2 linked regions of the Paraburkholderia fungorum genome follow. Each later gene encodes a partner of the first gene's protein in a complex. Links are inferred from orthologs where the notes say so. Each region holds a gene or a part of one and is shown on either strand. Other genes may lie near its edges.

Region 1 (7,015 bases):
CGGTTGCCGATGCAGCCGCTCAAGCGTTTTTAGTTGCCGCTGCCGCGCGCAACACGGCGTTGCTTGACCGATTCCGCGAGACCCTCCAGCACTGCAACGCTTTCATCCCAGCCGATGCACGCGTCCGTGACGCTCTGGCCGTACGTCAGCGCGCAGCCTTCCTGCAAGTCCTGACGCCCCGCCACCAGGTGCGATTCCACCATCACGCCGACAATCCGTTCGTCGCCCGAAGCAATTTGACGGCCGATATCCGCGCACACCGGAATCTGGTTCTCATGCTTCTTCGAGCTATTCGCGTGACTCGCGTCGATCATCAGACGCGCCGCGAGACCGGCCTTGCCGATGTCCGCGCAGGCCGCGTTCACGCTGTCCGCGTCGTAGTTCGGCGTCTTGCCGCCGCGCAGAATGATGTGGCAGTCCTCGTTGCCCGCCGTCGACACGATCGCCGAGTGGCCACCCTTCGTCACCGACAGGAAATGGTGCGGCTGCGATGCGGCCTTGATGGCGTCGACGGCGATCTTCACGTTGCCGTCCGTACCGTTCTTGAAGCCGACCGGGCACGACAGGCCCGACGCGAGTTCGCGGTGCACCTGCGACTCGGTGGTCCGTGCGCCGATCGCGCCCCACGAAATCAGATCGGCGATGTATTGCGGGCTGATCATGTCGAGGTATTCGGTGCCCGCCGGCAGGCCGAGTTCGTTGATGCGCAACAGCAGTTCGCGCGCGGCGCGCAGGCCGTCGTTGATCTTGAAGCTGCCGTCCATGTGCGGATCGTTGATGAGACCCTTCCAGCCCACAGTAGTACGCGGCTTTTCGAAGTACACGCGCATCACGATTTCGAGTTCGCCGGCGAAGCGCTTGCGTTGCTCGATCAGGCGGCCCGCGTATTCCATCGCCGCTTTCGGATCGTGAATCGAGCACGGCCCGATGATGACGATCAGGCGGTCTTCCATGCCGTGCAGGATCCGGTGCATCGCATTGCGCGAGTTGTAGATCACGTTGGACACCGTTTCATCGCAGGCGAATTCGCGGATCAGATGAGCGGGGGGCGTGAGTTCTTTCAATTCGCGAATACGGACATCGTCGGTGTTGTGCGGGGGCATGTTGTTCTCCTGAATCAGTTCTTAGCGTGTTCGCCTGCGTAGCGGCAGACGGCAATCAAAAAGTGTTCAACGACTAAATTTCAGATACGGTTCAAATGAATGGGGCGAAAAAAAACCGCCAGACTTAGCTGGCGGTTTTTCGGGAATTCTTGGTGTTTCGTGCACTAACACCCCTCTCGATCCGCCAGCGGTCTGAGATAGCCAAAAAAGTAAAAATAAAACTTGGCGGACATGGCGAAATAGGTCGCTGGTCAAAAAGGGTGAGTGACTTTATACCCCGCTGAGGCTCGGGTGACAAGCTGCAGTGGGTAAAAATGCGGAAAATCCGCATACTTCGCGCTTTCTGTGCGCGAAGTATGCATTTGCTGCAAAATCAGGCAGTGCCGCCAACCGTCATCCGGTCGATACGCAGCGTGGGTTGGCCGACGCCCACCGGCACGCTTTGGCCTTCCTTGCCGCACACGCCAACGCCCGAATCGAGCTTCATGTCGTTGCCGATCATGCTGACGTATTTCAGCGATTCCGGGCCGCTGCCGATTAGCGTCGCGCCCTTCACCGGATACGTGATCTTGCCGTTTTCGATCATGTACGCCTCGGACGCCGAGAACACGAACTTGCCGTTCGTGATGTCGACCTGGCCGCCGCCGAAATTCACCGCGTACAAGCCGTTCTTCACCGACTCGATGATTTCCTGCGGGTCCTTGTCGCCGTTGAGCATGTACGTATTGGTCATGCGCGGCATCGGCAATGCAGCGTACGACTCGCGGCGCGCGTTGCCCGTGACCGGCATCTTCATCAGACGCGCGTTCAGCGTGTCCTGGATGTAGCCCTTCAGGATGCCGTCTTCGATCAGCGTCGTGCACTGGGTCGGGTTGCCTTCGTCGTCGATATTGAGCGAGCCGCGGCGATTCGGCAGCGTGCCGTCGTCGACCACCGTCACGCCCTTGGCTGCAACCTGTTCGCCGATCCGTCCCGCGAACGCCGACGAGCCCTTGCGATTGAAGTCGCCTTCCAGACCGTGGCCGATCGCTTCGTGCAGCAGCACGCCGGGCCAGCCCGGTCCGAGTACGACGGTCATCGCGCCGGCCGGAGCCGGACGCGCGTCGAGGTTCACCAGCGCCGCATGCACTGCGTCGTCGACGTAACGCGACAGCACTTCGTCGGTGAAATAGCCGTAGTCGAAGCGGCCGCCGCCGCCGCCGCTGCCGATCTCGCGGCGGCCGTTCTGTTCGGCGATCACGGTGACCGACACGCGCACCAGCGGTCGGATGTCGGCCGCGAAGCCGCCGTCGCTGCGCGCGACCAGCACCACGTCGTATTCACCGGCGAGGCCCGCCATCACTTGCTGGATGCGCGGATCGCGGCCGCGCGCCATCTTTTCGATGCGTTCGAGCAGCTTGACCTTGGCGGTCGCGTCGAGCGAGTGGAGCGGATCGGACGGCAGGTACAGATCGCGCCCGGCAATGCCGGTCAGCGACGAGGCCGCCTTGATCTTCTGCTTGCCGCCGCCCGCCTTGGCGATCGAGCGCGTGGCGAGGGCCGCCTGACGGATCGCTTCGGGCGACAGGTCGTCCGAATACGCGAAGGCCGTGCGGTCGCCCGACACGGCACGCACGCCGACGCCCTGGTCGATGCTGAAGCTGCCCGATTTCACGATGCCTTCTTCGAGACTCCACGCTTCGCTGCGCGTGTACTGGAAGTACAGGTCGGCGTAGTCGATCTTGTGCGTGAAGATTTCGGCGAGCGTGCGGGTGAGCAGGGATTCGTCGAGACCGTAGGGCGTCAGGAGGATGTCCTTGGCGGTGGCGAGATTACGGATACCGGGTTCGATGATGTTCATGCGAAGTATGTTCTGCTCGATACGGAGGATTCGGTTAGCGCCCGGTCGCTATATGCGTGACGGGCGCCGCAGTTTCAATGTCGTTTCAGCTCAGCACGCGATGACGCCACGCGGGCAGGCTCTGTCGCACCTCGTCGATGCGCGCACGGTCAAGATTGCCGGCGACCACGCCGGCCCCTTCGTCGCGCACTGCAACGATCTCGCCCCACGGGTCGATCAGCATGCTGTGGCCCCACGTGCGGCGGCCGTTTTCATGTTGGCCGCCTTGCGCGGCGGCCAGCACGTAACACTGGTTTTCAACCGCCCGCGCGCGCAGCAGCAACTCCCAATGCGCGCGGCCGGTGGTGTAAGTGAACGCGGACGGCACCACGATCAGCGCGCAGTCGCCCATGCGCCGGTACAACTCGGGGAAGCGCAAATCGTAGCAGACCGACAGCCCGACCCGTCCGAACGGCGCCTCGAAGCTGCGGACCTCGTCGCCGGGACGGATGGTGCGCGCCTCGTCGAACGATTCCTGGCCTTTTTCGAAGTTGAACAGGTGGATCTTGTCGTAGCGCGCGACTTCGTTGCCCTGCGGGTCGAACACCAGCGTGGTGTTCAGCACGCGCGACGGTTCCGGTGCCGTGACCGGCAAGGTGCCGCCGATCACCCAGACCTTGTGCCGGCGCGCGGCATCGGCGAGAAAACGCTGGATCGGGCCGTCCTGCCAGGGCTCGCGCACGGCCAGCTTGTCCGTGTCCTTGAAACCCATGAAGCAGAAGTATTCGGGCAGCAGCACGAGTTGCGCGCCGTCGGCGGCGGCTTCGGCGATCAGGCGTTCCGCGTCGGCCAGATTGCGTTCGCGATCCGGCGTGCTCACCATCTGCAATGCGGCGACACGGAAGCTGCTGGCAGGAGAGCCGCTGGACCCCGCGGTGGATGAAAGTGGAGAGACGTGTGTTTCGCTCATGAGCGTTTCGAAAAACTCCCGGCAAGGCGGTGGCGCGGACTGCGGGCGCCACTTACGTCGTTGATGTCGTTCAGGACTGGCTGGGACCGCTGGGGCCGTACCGACTTTTTGAGACCGGCCCGACGCGCAGGCAAAGGGCCAGATAAAGTTCAGTTCGCTTCCACGGTCGAAGCGGGAGCGTCCATCTTACCGCGATCGCTCTTCACCCGCTCGACGTGCGGCTTCGCCCACGAACCGGTGATCGCATAGTCGCGCGCGAACATGTGCGACACCGAGTGCGACAGCGCCAGATCGGCCACCAGCGCACCCAGCCCGAACAGCGGATTGATCACCGTCGCGGCGATTACGCCCGCCCCAGCGCTGACAGTAGGGACGAGATGCACATGCAGATCCTGGGTTTCCTGCGCGAGATCGATCGATCCCTTCATCTCGGCGCGCGCCGGGGCGGTCACCAGTTTGAAGTTGTCCGTGCGGCCGATGCCGTCGTGAATCTGCGCGGTGCCGCTCACCTGCTTGAACGGCAGACCTTCGCCGATCACGTCGCGGAAATCGAGCGTGACGACGCGCGCCAGGCTTTGCAGACTCAGCACGCCCAGCAGCGTAGCCACACCTTGATCGATCTTCAGGATCTGGCCGTGACGCAGATCGACGGCGAGATTGCCGTTGAGCGTCGGATAGTCGATCGCGGTCGGGCCGCCGCGCCATACCATGCGGCCGGCCAGCGAACCTTCGCCGGCCTTGATCGTGCGCGGCTTGCCGAACTGTTCGAGCAACGCGCCCGCGTCCTTGATATCGAGCTTGAAATCGAACACCGTGCGGCGCTGGGCGGCTTCGTCGGCGGAATTGTCCGCGCCGGTCGAGGTGCGCCAGTTCGCGGTCGCGGTCAGCTTCGCGGCGGCGTTGGTGACGTCGAGCTTGTCGAGTTGCCAGACCGGCACGCCGTCTTCGGTGAAATTGTGCGCGTTGACTTCGAGCTTGCCGATGTTGCGGTCGCGCACGATCAGCTCGTTCACGATCAGATCGATCGACGGCATGTTCTGCGCGGGCGCCGACATCGCCGGGCCGAGCAGATCCTTGTCGGCCACCGATGGAATCACCACGCGGGCAAAGCGCGCCTGCAACTCGCCGGGCGACTCGCGGGTCGCGCCCGGTAGCCACGACACATGGCCGGACACCTGGTTCGACGCGATGTTCGCCTGCCACTGGCGATCCGCATGCGACGCGCCGACGATCACGTTGTCCCAGTGGCGTTTGAGCAGCGTCAGCGTGTCGATGTGCAGCGCGAAGCGGCTGGGCAGAAATTGCGCGACGGCCGGGTTCGGCGTAGCGGCGGTAGCGGGCGCGGTGGCGGTAGCGGACGTGACGGGCGCGGTGGCGGGGGTGTCGCGGTTGCGCATCTGCGTGACGAGCGCGCGCCATGCGTCGGCGTCAAACTCGGGTATGTCGATATTGGCGACTACCCCTTGCGACGGCAGATCCGCTGGCTTATTAACGCCGATCGCGCCGCGCACGACTGTCGGCGCGGCTTTCGGCTGATAGCGCAGCACATAGGTCGCGGCGATCGGCCCGAAGGTCAGGTCGGCGCGTTCCAGACCCGCTTCGCCGGGAGCCGGCGACGGGTTGACCGCGAAGTGCAGCGGCATGGCCGTGCCGAGCGGTTTGTCGAACGGCGCGGGGAAGTCGAGCCCGAGGCCGGTGAGGTCGGAATTCGCCGTCACTTCCGGCAACTGCCCTTTCGCGCCGCGCACGTTCAACGCGTACGGCGCGCTGCCGCTCATGCGCATCAGCACCTGCGCAGCGGGGCCATGCAGATTGAGGCCGCGTGCGGCATCGACGGCGATATGGCCGTTCAGGTTCAGCGCGTACGTGCCGTTCTGCCGGAAGCCGCCGTTCGCGTGCACGTCGCCGCCGAGGAACTGCCCGGAGAGCCGGTCGACCTCCGCCGTATGCTCGGTGAACTTCACGCGGCCGTTCAGTTGCGATAGCGGCGGCACGTTGTCTACGCTCAGCCGGTTGTTCAGGAAGCCCACCGCGCCTTCCACGCCGATGTGCGGTTTCGGCGTACGCGGAATGGTCAGTTTCAGCGCGAGCGACGCCGGTCCCTCGGCGCGAATCTTCTCGGTCTGGTGTTTGGCCATGATGCCGAGCGAGCTGTCGTTCACGTAATCGAGCATGTCGGCGAGCGGCCCGCGCCCGTTGCCCTGGATGATGAGGTTCGACGCCTTGGTGCCCAGGTCGTCGATCTTGCCGTTGACGCCGGTGAGCGCGACCCGCTTGTAACGTCCACGGTCGATATCGAAGCGCATCACGTTCTGCTTGAGTTCGAACACGCCGTCGATGTCGTCGAGCGGCGGCCACACGTTCGGCGTGCCGTTGCGCATGTTGCGCGGCGGGTAGGGCGACGGGTCGAACTTGCCGCCTTTGAACGGCGCATAGACGCGGAAAATCCCGGCGCTGGGGTCGCGCGCGTACGGGAACTTGGTCAGGTCGCCGTGTATTTCGATCGTCGCGCCATGCGACATGCCGGCCTGCAGGCCGTGGCTCAGATAGATACGCAGCTTCTCGCTGATGCTGGTCGGCAGATAGCGGTAAATGCGCGTGACCTGCGCGCGCTGGAAGTCGGCTTTGAGGTCGAGCGAGCCGCGTCCGTGGCCCGGATTGCTGTAGTCGGCGGAGGCAGTGGCCGCGACGTCCGCGTTCGACACGCCGAAGTCGGCCAGCTTCACCGTGAACGCCGGACGGTTTTCGCCCGGCGCTTTGGTACCCATGGTCCAGTCGGCGCGGCCATGCAGACGGTCGAGCTTCAGGCGCGGATCGTCGAATACGCCCGGCAGCGTGATGGCCACGTTGGAGGTGTCGAGAATCGCGGTGCCGTGGTTTTCGTCGGCATCGACGCTGCCCCACAGATTTTCGATCCCGGGGATGCCCGCGCGCGGGTGATTCAGCGGCGTCAACCCGGGCGGTGGCTCCTGGGCGGCCACGCTGATGCCTTGCAGATCGCCCTTGAAACGATAGCGCTCGATCGGCTCCGCGCCGGTCGGCCGATGATCGCTGCCCGCCTCGCCGGACTCCGGCTTGCCGCGTTCCACTTCGATCACATAGTTGGCAACGAGTCCGCGTGGA
Region 2 (7,011 bases), 2.1 Mb from region 1 along the record:
AACGCTCGCCAAGATGGATCAGTGGAATCAGAACACGCATGGCCGCTCGGGGCTGATCGACCGTGTGAAGGCGTCCACGGTGAGCGAAGCCGATGCCGTCGAGCAGATTCGCGAGTTTCTCGGCCAGTACGTGCCGCCGGGCAAATCGCCGATGTGCGGCAACTCGATCTGCCAGGACCGTCGCTTCATGGCGCGCTGGATGCCGGAACTGGAGCAGTTTTTCCATTACCGCAATCTTGACGTCAGCACGCTCAAGGAATTGTGCCGTCGCTGGCAGCCCGCGATTTACAAGGGTTTCCAGAAGCGCGCGATGCACACGGCGCTCGCCGACATTCACGAGTCGATCGACGAACTGAAGTACTACCGTGAGCATTTCCTGATTCCGGCCGCGCCGGAAGCTTCGGGTAGCGCTGAATAAGCGCGTAGTTTGATGCAGCAGCGGTGCTTGTCGTTGGGTCGCCGCCGCTGCTGACGACTTTTCGTGAAAGGTCGGGAACCAGCTTTCCCGGCCCACTCCGCAGCCGCGAACCGCCGGATTACGTCTAACCCTGCTGCGGCGCGCGCACCGCATTTTTCGGCCGGAACGCCTTCACCACGTCCGGACTGGTTTCCACATACGGCCCGCCAATCAGGTCGATGCAGTAAGGCACCGCCGCGAAAATGCCCGGCACCTTCACCGCGCCGGTTTCGGCATCGCGCAAACCTTCCAGCGTTTCCTTGATCGACTTCGGCTGACCCGGCAAGTTGATGATCAGCGCCGCGTGATCCGCCGTTTCGCGAATCACCGCCACCTGGCGCGACAAAATAGCCGTGGGCACGAAGTTCAGGCTGATCTGCCGCATCTGCTCGCCGAATCCCGGCATGTCTTTGGTCGCAACCGCGAGCGTCGCTTCGGGCGTCACGTCGCGGCGTGACGGACCCGTGCCGCCAGTGGTCAGCACCAGATCGCAGCCCACTTCGTCGACCAGTTCGGTCAACGTCGCGGAAATGGTCGGCGCGTCGTCCTGAATCAGACGCGTGACGACCTGCCACGGCGACGTCAACGCCGTGCCGAGCCATTCCTGCAACGCCGGAATGCCTTTGTCCTCGTAAACGCCGGTGGACGCGCGGTCGCTGATCGACACGAGGCCGATCACGATTTCGTCGGGATGATTGCGTTGGGCAGCCGCGGGTTTAATCGTCGCGGTCGTCATCGTCGTCGTCCAGCGCGGGGTCGGCGTCGGAATCGGACTGTGCCGACGGGCCGTCCGCGTTCTTGATCCACTGGAACAGTTCGCGGAAGTAGCGCGGCGGCTTGCTCTGCTGCGCTTCCTTGCGGGCGTTGCGGATCAGCGTGCGGCCTTGCTGCGGGTCGGCGTTCGGATGCTGGCGGATGAAATCGGTCAGTGCGGCGTCGTCGGCGAGCAGTTTTTCGCGGGTGCGTTCGATCCAGTGCAGCTTGGCCGTTTCGGCCTTGTTGACGCCGTTGTAGGTGTCGAGCGCGGTGCGCAGCGCGGCGGTTTCGTCGTCGAACAGCGAGCGCATCACGCGCCCGACGTACTGCACCTGGCGGCGTTTGCCTTCGTGATCGGTGATGCGGCGTGCTTCGCGTACGGCGTCGTCGAGCTTTTCGGGCATCGGCATGCGCTTGAGCGCGTCTTTGGGCAGCGCGATCAGCGCCGCGCCCAGCTCCTGAAGCTCGTGCATTTCGCGCTTGAGCTGGGACTTGCTGGGACGGTCGTAGCCGTTTTCGTCGACTTCCGGTTCGGCGGACTCGATGGGTTGAATGCGAGTTTTGCGTGTCATACCGATATTGTAGCGTGCCGGGCACCGCCGAACTCGCAAAGCGGCGGCAATCGGGGCTTCGCGGGTTGCGCGAGCAGCCGCGAGGCCCTTTAGCCGATCGCAGGTAAATGCCAGGCCGGCGTGGGCAATGCACTCGCAATTCACGGGGCCAAAGTGCGGCTCATGTGCGGCTCCTGTGCGGCGAGTGCCCAACCAGACACCCCGCTGAAACTCCAGACATTCCCCGCGCCAAATCCCCATGCAAATGCGAAGTGATTGCCAGGTACGGCGTCGCGTACCTTGCTATGATCGCGGGATGCTTGGTCACGCGTGCGCGTGGCATGTGCAAACACTCAAGGGCCGCTCGGCCCCGAACAGGATGGCAACGACAATGGCAGCAGACATGGACGTCAAGCAGCGCTTTTTTCCGCATACCCAGGATGAACTGAAGGAAATCGCCTCGGACATCCTTCGTCACGCGAAGTCACTCGGCGGCACCGACGCGGCAACCGAGATTTCCGAAGGCGACGGCCTGTCCGTCTCCGTGCGGCGCGGCGAAGTCGAGACGATCGAACACAACCGCGACAAGATGGTCGGCGTGACGGTGTTCATCGGCAACAAGCGCGGCAATGCGAGCACCTCCGACTTTTCGTCGCAGGCACTGAAAGACACGGTCGCGGCCGCCTACAACATCGCGCGCTTCACGGCGGAAGACGATTGCGCCGGTCTCGCCGAAGCCGAACTGCTCGAAACCGATCCGCGCGATCTCGATCTCTATCACCCGTGGAATCTGTCGGCGGATGAAGCGGTCGAAATCGCGCGTCGCTCGGAAGACGCCGCGTTCGCCACCGATCCGCAGATCAAGAACTCCGAAGGCGCAAGCGTCTCGGCGCAGCACTCGCAGTTCGTGCTGGCCACGTCGCGCGGCTTTATGGCCGGTTATCCGTACTCGCGTCACTACATTGCGTGCGCGCCGATCGCCGGCAGCGCCCGCAACATGCAGCGCGACGACTGGTACACGTCCACCCGTAACGCCGCCGATCTCGCCGATCCCGAAGCGGTCGGCCGTTACGCGGCGCAACGCGCGCTCTCGCGCATCGGCGCACGCGGTCTCGATACGCGCAAGGTGCCGGTGCTGTTCGAAGCGCCGCTGGCTGCGGGCATCCTCGGTGCATTCGTGCAGGCCACGAGCGGCGGCGCGCTGTATCGCAAGACATCGTTCCTCGTCGATAGCCTCGGCAAGCCGGTGTTCGCGCCGCACATCCAGGTGGTCGAAGACCCGCACGTCGCGCGTGCCATGGGCAGCGCGCCGTTCGACGAAGAAGGCGTGCGTACGAAACAGCGTTCGGTCGTGAAAGACGGCGTGGTGGAAGGCTATTTCCTGTCCACGTATTCCGCGCGCAAGCTCGGCATGCAGACCACCGGCAACGCGGGCGGCTCGCACAATCTGTCGTTCAAAAGCTCGAACACGCGTCCCGAAGACGATTTCGAAGAGATGCTGCGTAAGCTCGGCACAGGCCTGTTGTTGACCGAACTGATGGGGCAGGGCGTGAACTACGTGACGGGCGATTATTCGCGCGGCGCGTCGGGTTTCTGGGTGGAGAACGGCAAGATCCAGTATCCGGTCGAGGAGATCACGGTGGCGAGCACGTTGCAGGAAATGTTCCGCCATATCGTCGCGGTCGGCGCGGATACGATCACGCGCGGCACCAAGCAGACGGGTTCGGTGCTAATCGAGCGGATGACGATTGCCGGACAGTAAGCGGTTTTCGCCGCGAGCCGATTGAACGCCCGGCTGCCAACAAAAAAACGCCACGCAATATTTTTTGCGTGGCGTTTTTTTTCGTGTTCCCGGACCTGGCGAGGCTTCCGGCTTCGCGTCAATTTCGCGTCGGCTTCGCGCCCGCGAAACCTCAGACGCCCTTGCGCTTATACGTGACGAACGCGTAGTCGAAGTCGTTCGGAGCGTCCGCGCGATGCGTTTCGTGCGCGACTTCTTCCCACTCGTTTTCGTCCAGCTCCGGGAAGGTGGCGTCGCCTTCGAAATCGGCGGAAATTTCGGTGACGATCAGCTTGTCCGCCTGCCGCAAGCCTTCCGAGTACAGCTGCGCGCCGCCAATCAGAAACGCTTCCGGTGCCTGATCCTGTGCGGCCAGCGTCAATGCGTCTTCGAGCGTGGTGGCGGCGTCGCAGCCCTGGAAGCGGCGGGTGGCATCCCGTGTCACGACGATGTTGCGACGTCCAGGCAACGGCCGCCCAATCGATTCATGCGTCTTGCGGCCCATGATGATGGGCGCGCCCATCGTGGTGCGCTTGAAGAACGCGAGGTCTTCGGGCAGTCGCCAGGGCAACTGGTTGTCGCGGCCGATCACGCCGTTGTTGGCGCGAGCGACGATCAGGGTGAGCGTCGTCATCGAATGGAAAAGGGAAATGTAATCCGGACGATTCTACCTGACGCGCCTGACGGGCCGCCGCCATCGTCAAGGCGGCCCGTCCGGCCGAAGCGCCGGCTTCACGCCGGTGCCGGTTCGTCGTCGCCGGGCCCCGCTTTTTCGTCGACGGCGCTCAACTCGCGCAGACCGTGCTGACCCAGCAGCCGGTACAGCGTCACACGCGAAATGTTCAGATCCGCCGCCGCCTCGTTCAGCCGATGCCGATGGCGCAGCAACGCCGCTTCGATCGCGCGTTTCTCGGCGGCCTCGCGTGCCTGCGACAGCGTCATGGTCTGCTGCTCCGTGAATTGCGCGAGATCGAGGTCGTCGGCGGAAATCAGTTTGTTCTCCGCCATCACGATCGCGCGGCGCACACGGTTGATCAGCTCGCGCACGTTGCCGGGCCAGTTGTAGTTGTACAGCGCCTCGATCGCGGATGGCGCGAAGCCGCGAATCTTGCGCGCGCTGTCGGTCTTGAACTTGCCCAGAATGTGATGCGCGAGAATTTCGATGTCCTTGCCGCGCGCGCGCAGCGGCGGCTCGTCGACGCGCAGCACGCACAGACGATGGAACAGGTCGGCACGGAAGCGTCCGTCGCGCATCGCGTCTTCGAGATCGACGTGGGTTGCGGAAATGATCCGCACGTCGACCGGAATCGATTCGCGGCCGCCCAGCCGTTCGATCTTGCCTTCCTGCAGGAAGCGCAAAAGGCTCGCCTGACTTTCGAGCGGCAGATCGCCGATTTCGTCGAGCAGCAGCGTGCCGCCGTCGGCGGCTTCGACGCGGCCGATCTTGCGCTGATTCGCGCCCGTGAACGCGCCGCGCTCGTAGCCGAACAGTTCGGATTGCAGCAGATGATGCGGAATCGCTCCGCAGTTGATCGCCATGAACGGCGCTTTGCGGCGGGGCGAGCGCTCGTGAATCGCGAGCGCAGTCAGTTCCTTGCCGGTGCCCGATTCGCCCGAGATGAACACGCTCGCGTCGGTGTTCGCCACCTTGCGGATCGTGCGAAAGAGTTGCTGCATCGCTTCGCAGGTGCCGACCATTTCGTCGTCGCCGGATTCGCTGACGGGCGGCGCGGCTTCGGGATCGCACAGCGTCATCATGCCGAACGCGTGGCCGACCAGATAGTCGACCGTCGCGTGGGCGACCGGCATTTTGACGTAGTCGAAACAGTAGTGGCGCACGAGCCGCCGCACCAGCGGATCATTGAGCCGCTCGCGGGTGGCGAGCGCGATCCAGCCGACCTGCTGCTGGCGCAGGCTGGCTTCAAGCCCGGCCAGATCGCGCGGCGGAAAGCTCGCCAGATCGACGATGCCCGCGCAGGCCAGATCGGGCTTCACCAGCCGCCCGAGTTCATGGGCCGAACGCGCTGCCGAAACATGCCAGCCACGGCTTTTCAGATGCGCGATCAGCGTTTCGTCGAGCGTACGCGCGACGTAGATCAACCGGCGCTCGGCAGCGGCATGCTCCGCCGCCGCGCCGGTCTCTGCCGCTTTCGGTTGCGCGCGGCAAGGGGTGACGTCGGCAGACATATCGGCAGCCGTTCCACCCGGCACCGCGAGCGACAGATGCGTACCCGCCGCGGCTCCCGCCACCTTTACAACATGGGTCAGATGAGGTGATTGACGCACGGACGACCTCGCTTTGTGATCACGTCAGAAGGTGTAGGGAAACCGCACGCCGACCACGAAGTTCGGCGCGTCGGGCGTCATGCCGACGGAAACCGAGCCGTTGATCGTCAGGTGCTTGTTCACGACGTGGTTCAGGCCGAAATTCATCGCTGCTGCCGTGGTTTCGCTGCCCGGCACCTTCGAGTAGGAGCCGCCCGGCGCACGCGTTTTCGATTCGGGTTCGAGCGCCATCGTGAACGAGATGCTGGCCGAATCCTTGTCCGAAAAAGCGAGCGCCACGCCGCCGCCGAACTGCACGACGTCGCCGAGCTTGACGGTGGCCGGCTCGGTTTGTCCCTGCACGGAGGAGATGTCCGCGAAGGAACGCGCGATGTTGTAGGTGTACGAAAGACTGCCGAACAGCACCACCGGGTCGTAGGTCTTCAGCACCGAGACGCCGGCCGTGACGCTCCAGAAACCGGTGCCGGTGGGCAGCTCGGTCGGCGCGACCAGGTTGGTGTTGTTCGCGTCGATCTGCACGACTTTCTGGCCGAACGGCGAGGTGCCGGTGGGCGCCTTGAAGCGCAGGCTGCCGACCACGTCCGGCATGCTGTTGGTCTCTTTCAGGAACTGGTAGTAGATCCCGAAGTTGACGTCGCCGATCGCGTTGCTGCTCACCGACGCGTCCGACAGCGTGCTGGCCGCGCCGCCCGCACCGCCGACGATGAAGTTGCTATGCCGGTACACGTACGGCACGTCGACATCGACGCTGATCCGGTCGGTCAGGCCGTAGCGCGTGTCGAGATCGGCCATCACCTGGTGCGACTTGGTCTGACCCAGGTTGATGTTGCCGAGGAAAATCGCGTCGAGTGCGAGGAAGCCCGACAACTGCAACTGGCGGCGATCGTAGTACGTGTCGCTGAAGCCGAGGTCCATCGTCAGCTTGTGGTCGAACAGCGGCGCGTGTTCGCGTTGCACGACGGCCTGCTCGGCTTGCGTGCGCGTCGGTTCGGCGGCTTGCTGGGTCTGGCCGACGGTGCCGCTGCGGCCGCTGCCGTCAGTGGCTTGCGGCAGGCCGCCCGCGCTGCTGCCGCTGCTGCCGTCGGGCGGCGGCGGGTTGACGGGCACGCCGGTCGCCGTGCCCGTGTTGCCGCCCGGCGCGGGTGTGCCGGGATTGACCTGCGCGAGCGGCGGCAACGGCA

Evidence for each region. The genes of interacting proteins can lie anywhere in the genome.
Region 2: the proteins of tldD (region 1) and pmbA are in contact, whole or in part, in a solved structure (PDB 5NJ9), measured with the Escherichia coli proteins. The link is inferred for Paraburkholderia fungorum from one-to-one orthologs.

The regions. Positions count from the first base shown.
Region 1 is NZ_FNKP01000001.1:852,024-859,038, forward strand. The notes cover bases 711-3,684. They hold tldD (metalloprotease TldD), read right to left. Parts: upstream 2,944-3,684; coding sequence 1,477-2,943; downstream 711-1,476. Other genes in these bases: aroG (3-deoxy-7-phosphoheptulonate synthase AroG), read right to left, coding at 711-1,103; BLS41_RS03875 (carbon-nitrogen hydrolase family protein), read right to left, coding at 3,029-3,684. Also shown: more of aroG, read right to left, coding at 30-710; more of BLS41_RS03875, read right to left, coding at 3,685-3,892; BLS41_RS03880 (YhdP family protein), read right to left, coding at 4,042-7,015. UniProt on the Escherichia coli protein: Metalloprotease involved in CcdA degradation. Suppresses the inhibitory activity of the carbon storage regulator (CsrA).
Region 2 is NZ_FNKP01000001.1:2,928,351-2,935,361, reverse strand. What follows is about bases 1,371-4,340. They hold pmbA (metalloprotease PmbA), read left to right. Parts: upstream 1,371-2,155; coding sequence 2,156-3,526; downstream 3,527-4,340. Other genes in these bases: BLS41_RS12910 (sigma-54 dependent transcriptional regulator), read right to left, coding at 4,277-4,340; BLS41_RS12915 (dihydrofolate reductase), read right to left, coding at 3,678-4,178; yjgA (ribosome biogenesis factor YjgA), read right to left, coding at 1,371-1,785. Outside these bases: orn (oligoribonuclease), read left to right, coding at 1-418; mog (molybdopterin adenylyltransferase), read right to left, coding at 543-1,193; more of yjgA, read right to left, coding at 1,174-1,370; more of BLS41_RS12910, read right to left, coding at 4,341-5,731; BLS41_RS12905 (hypothetical protein), read right to left, coding at 5,855-7,011.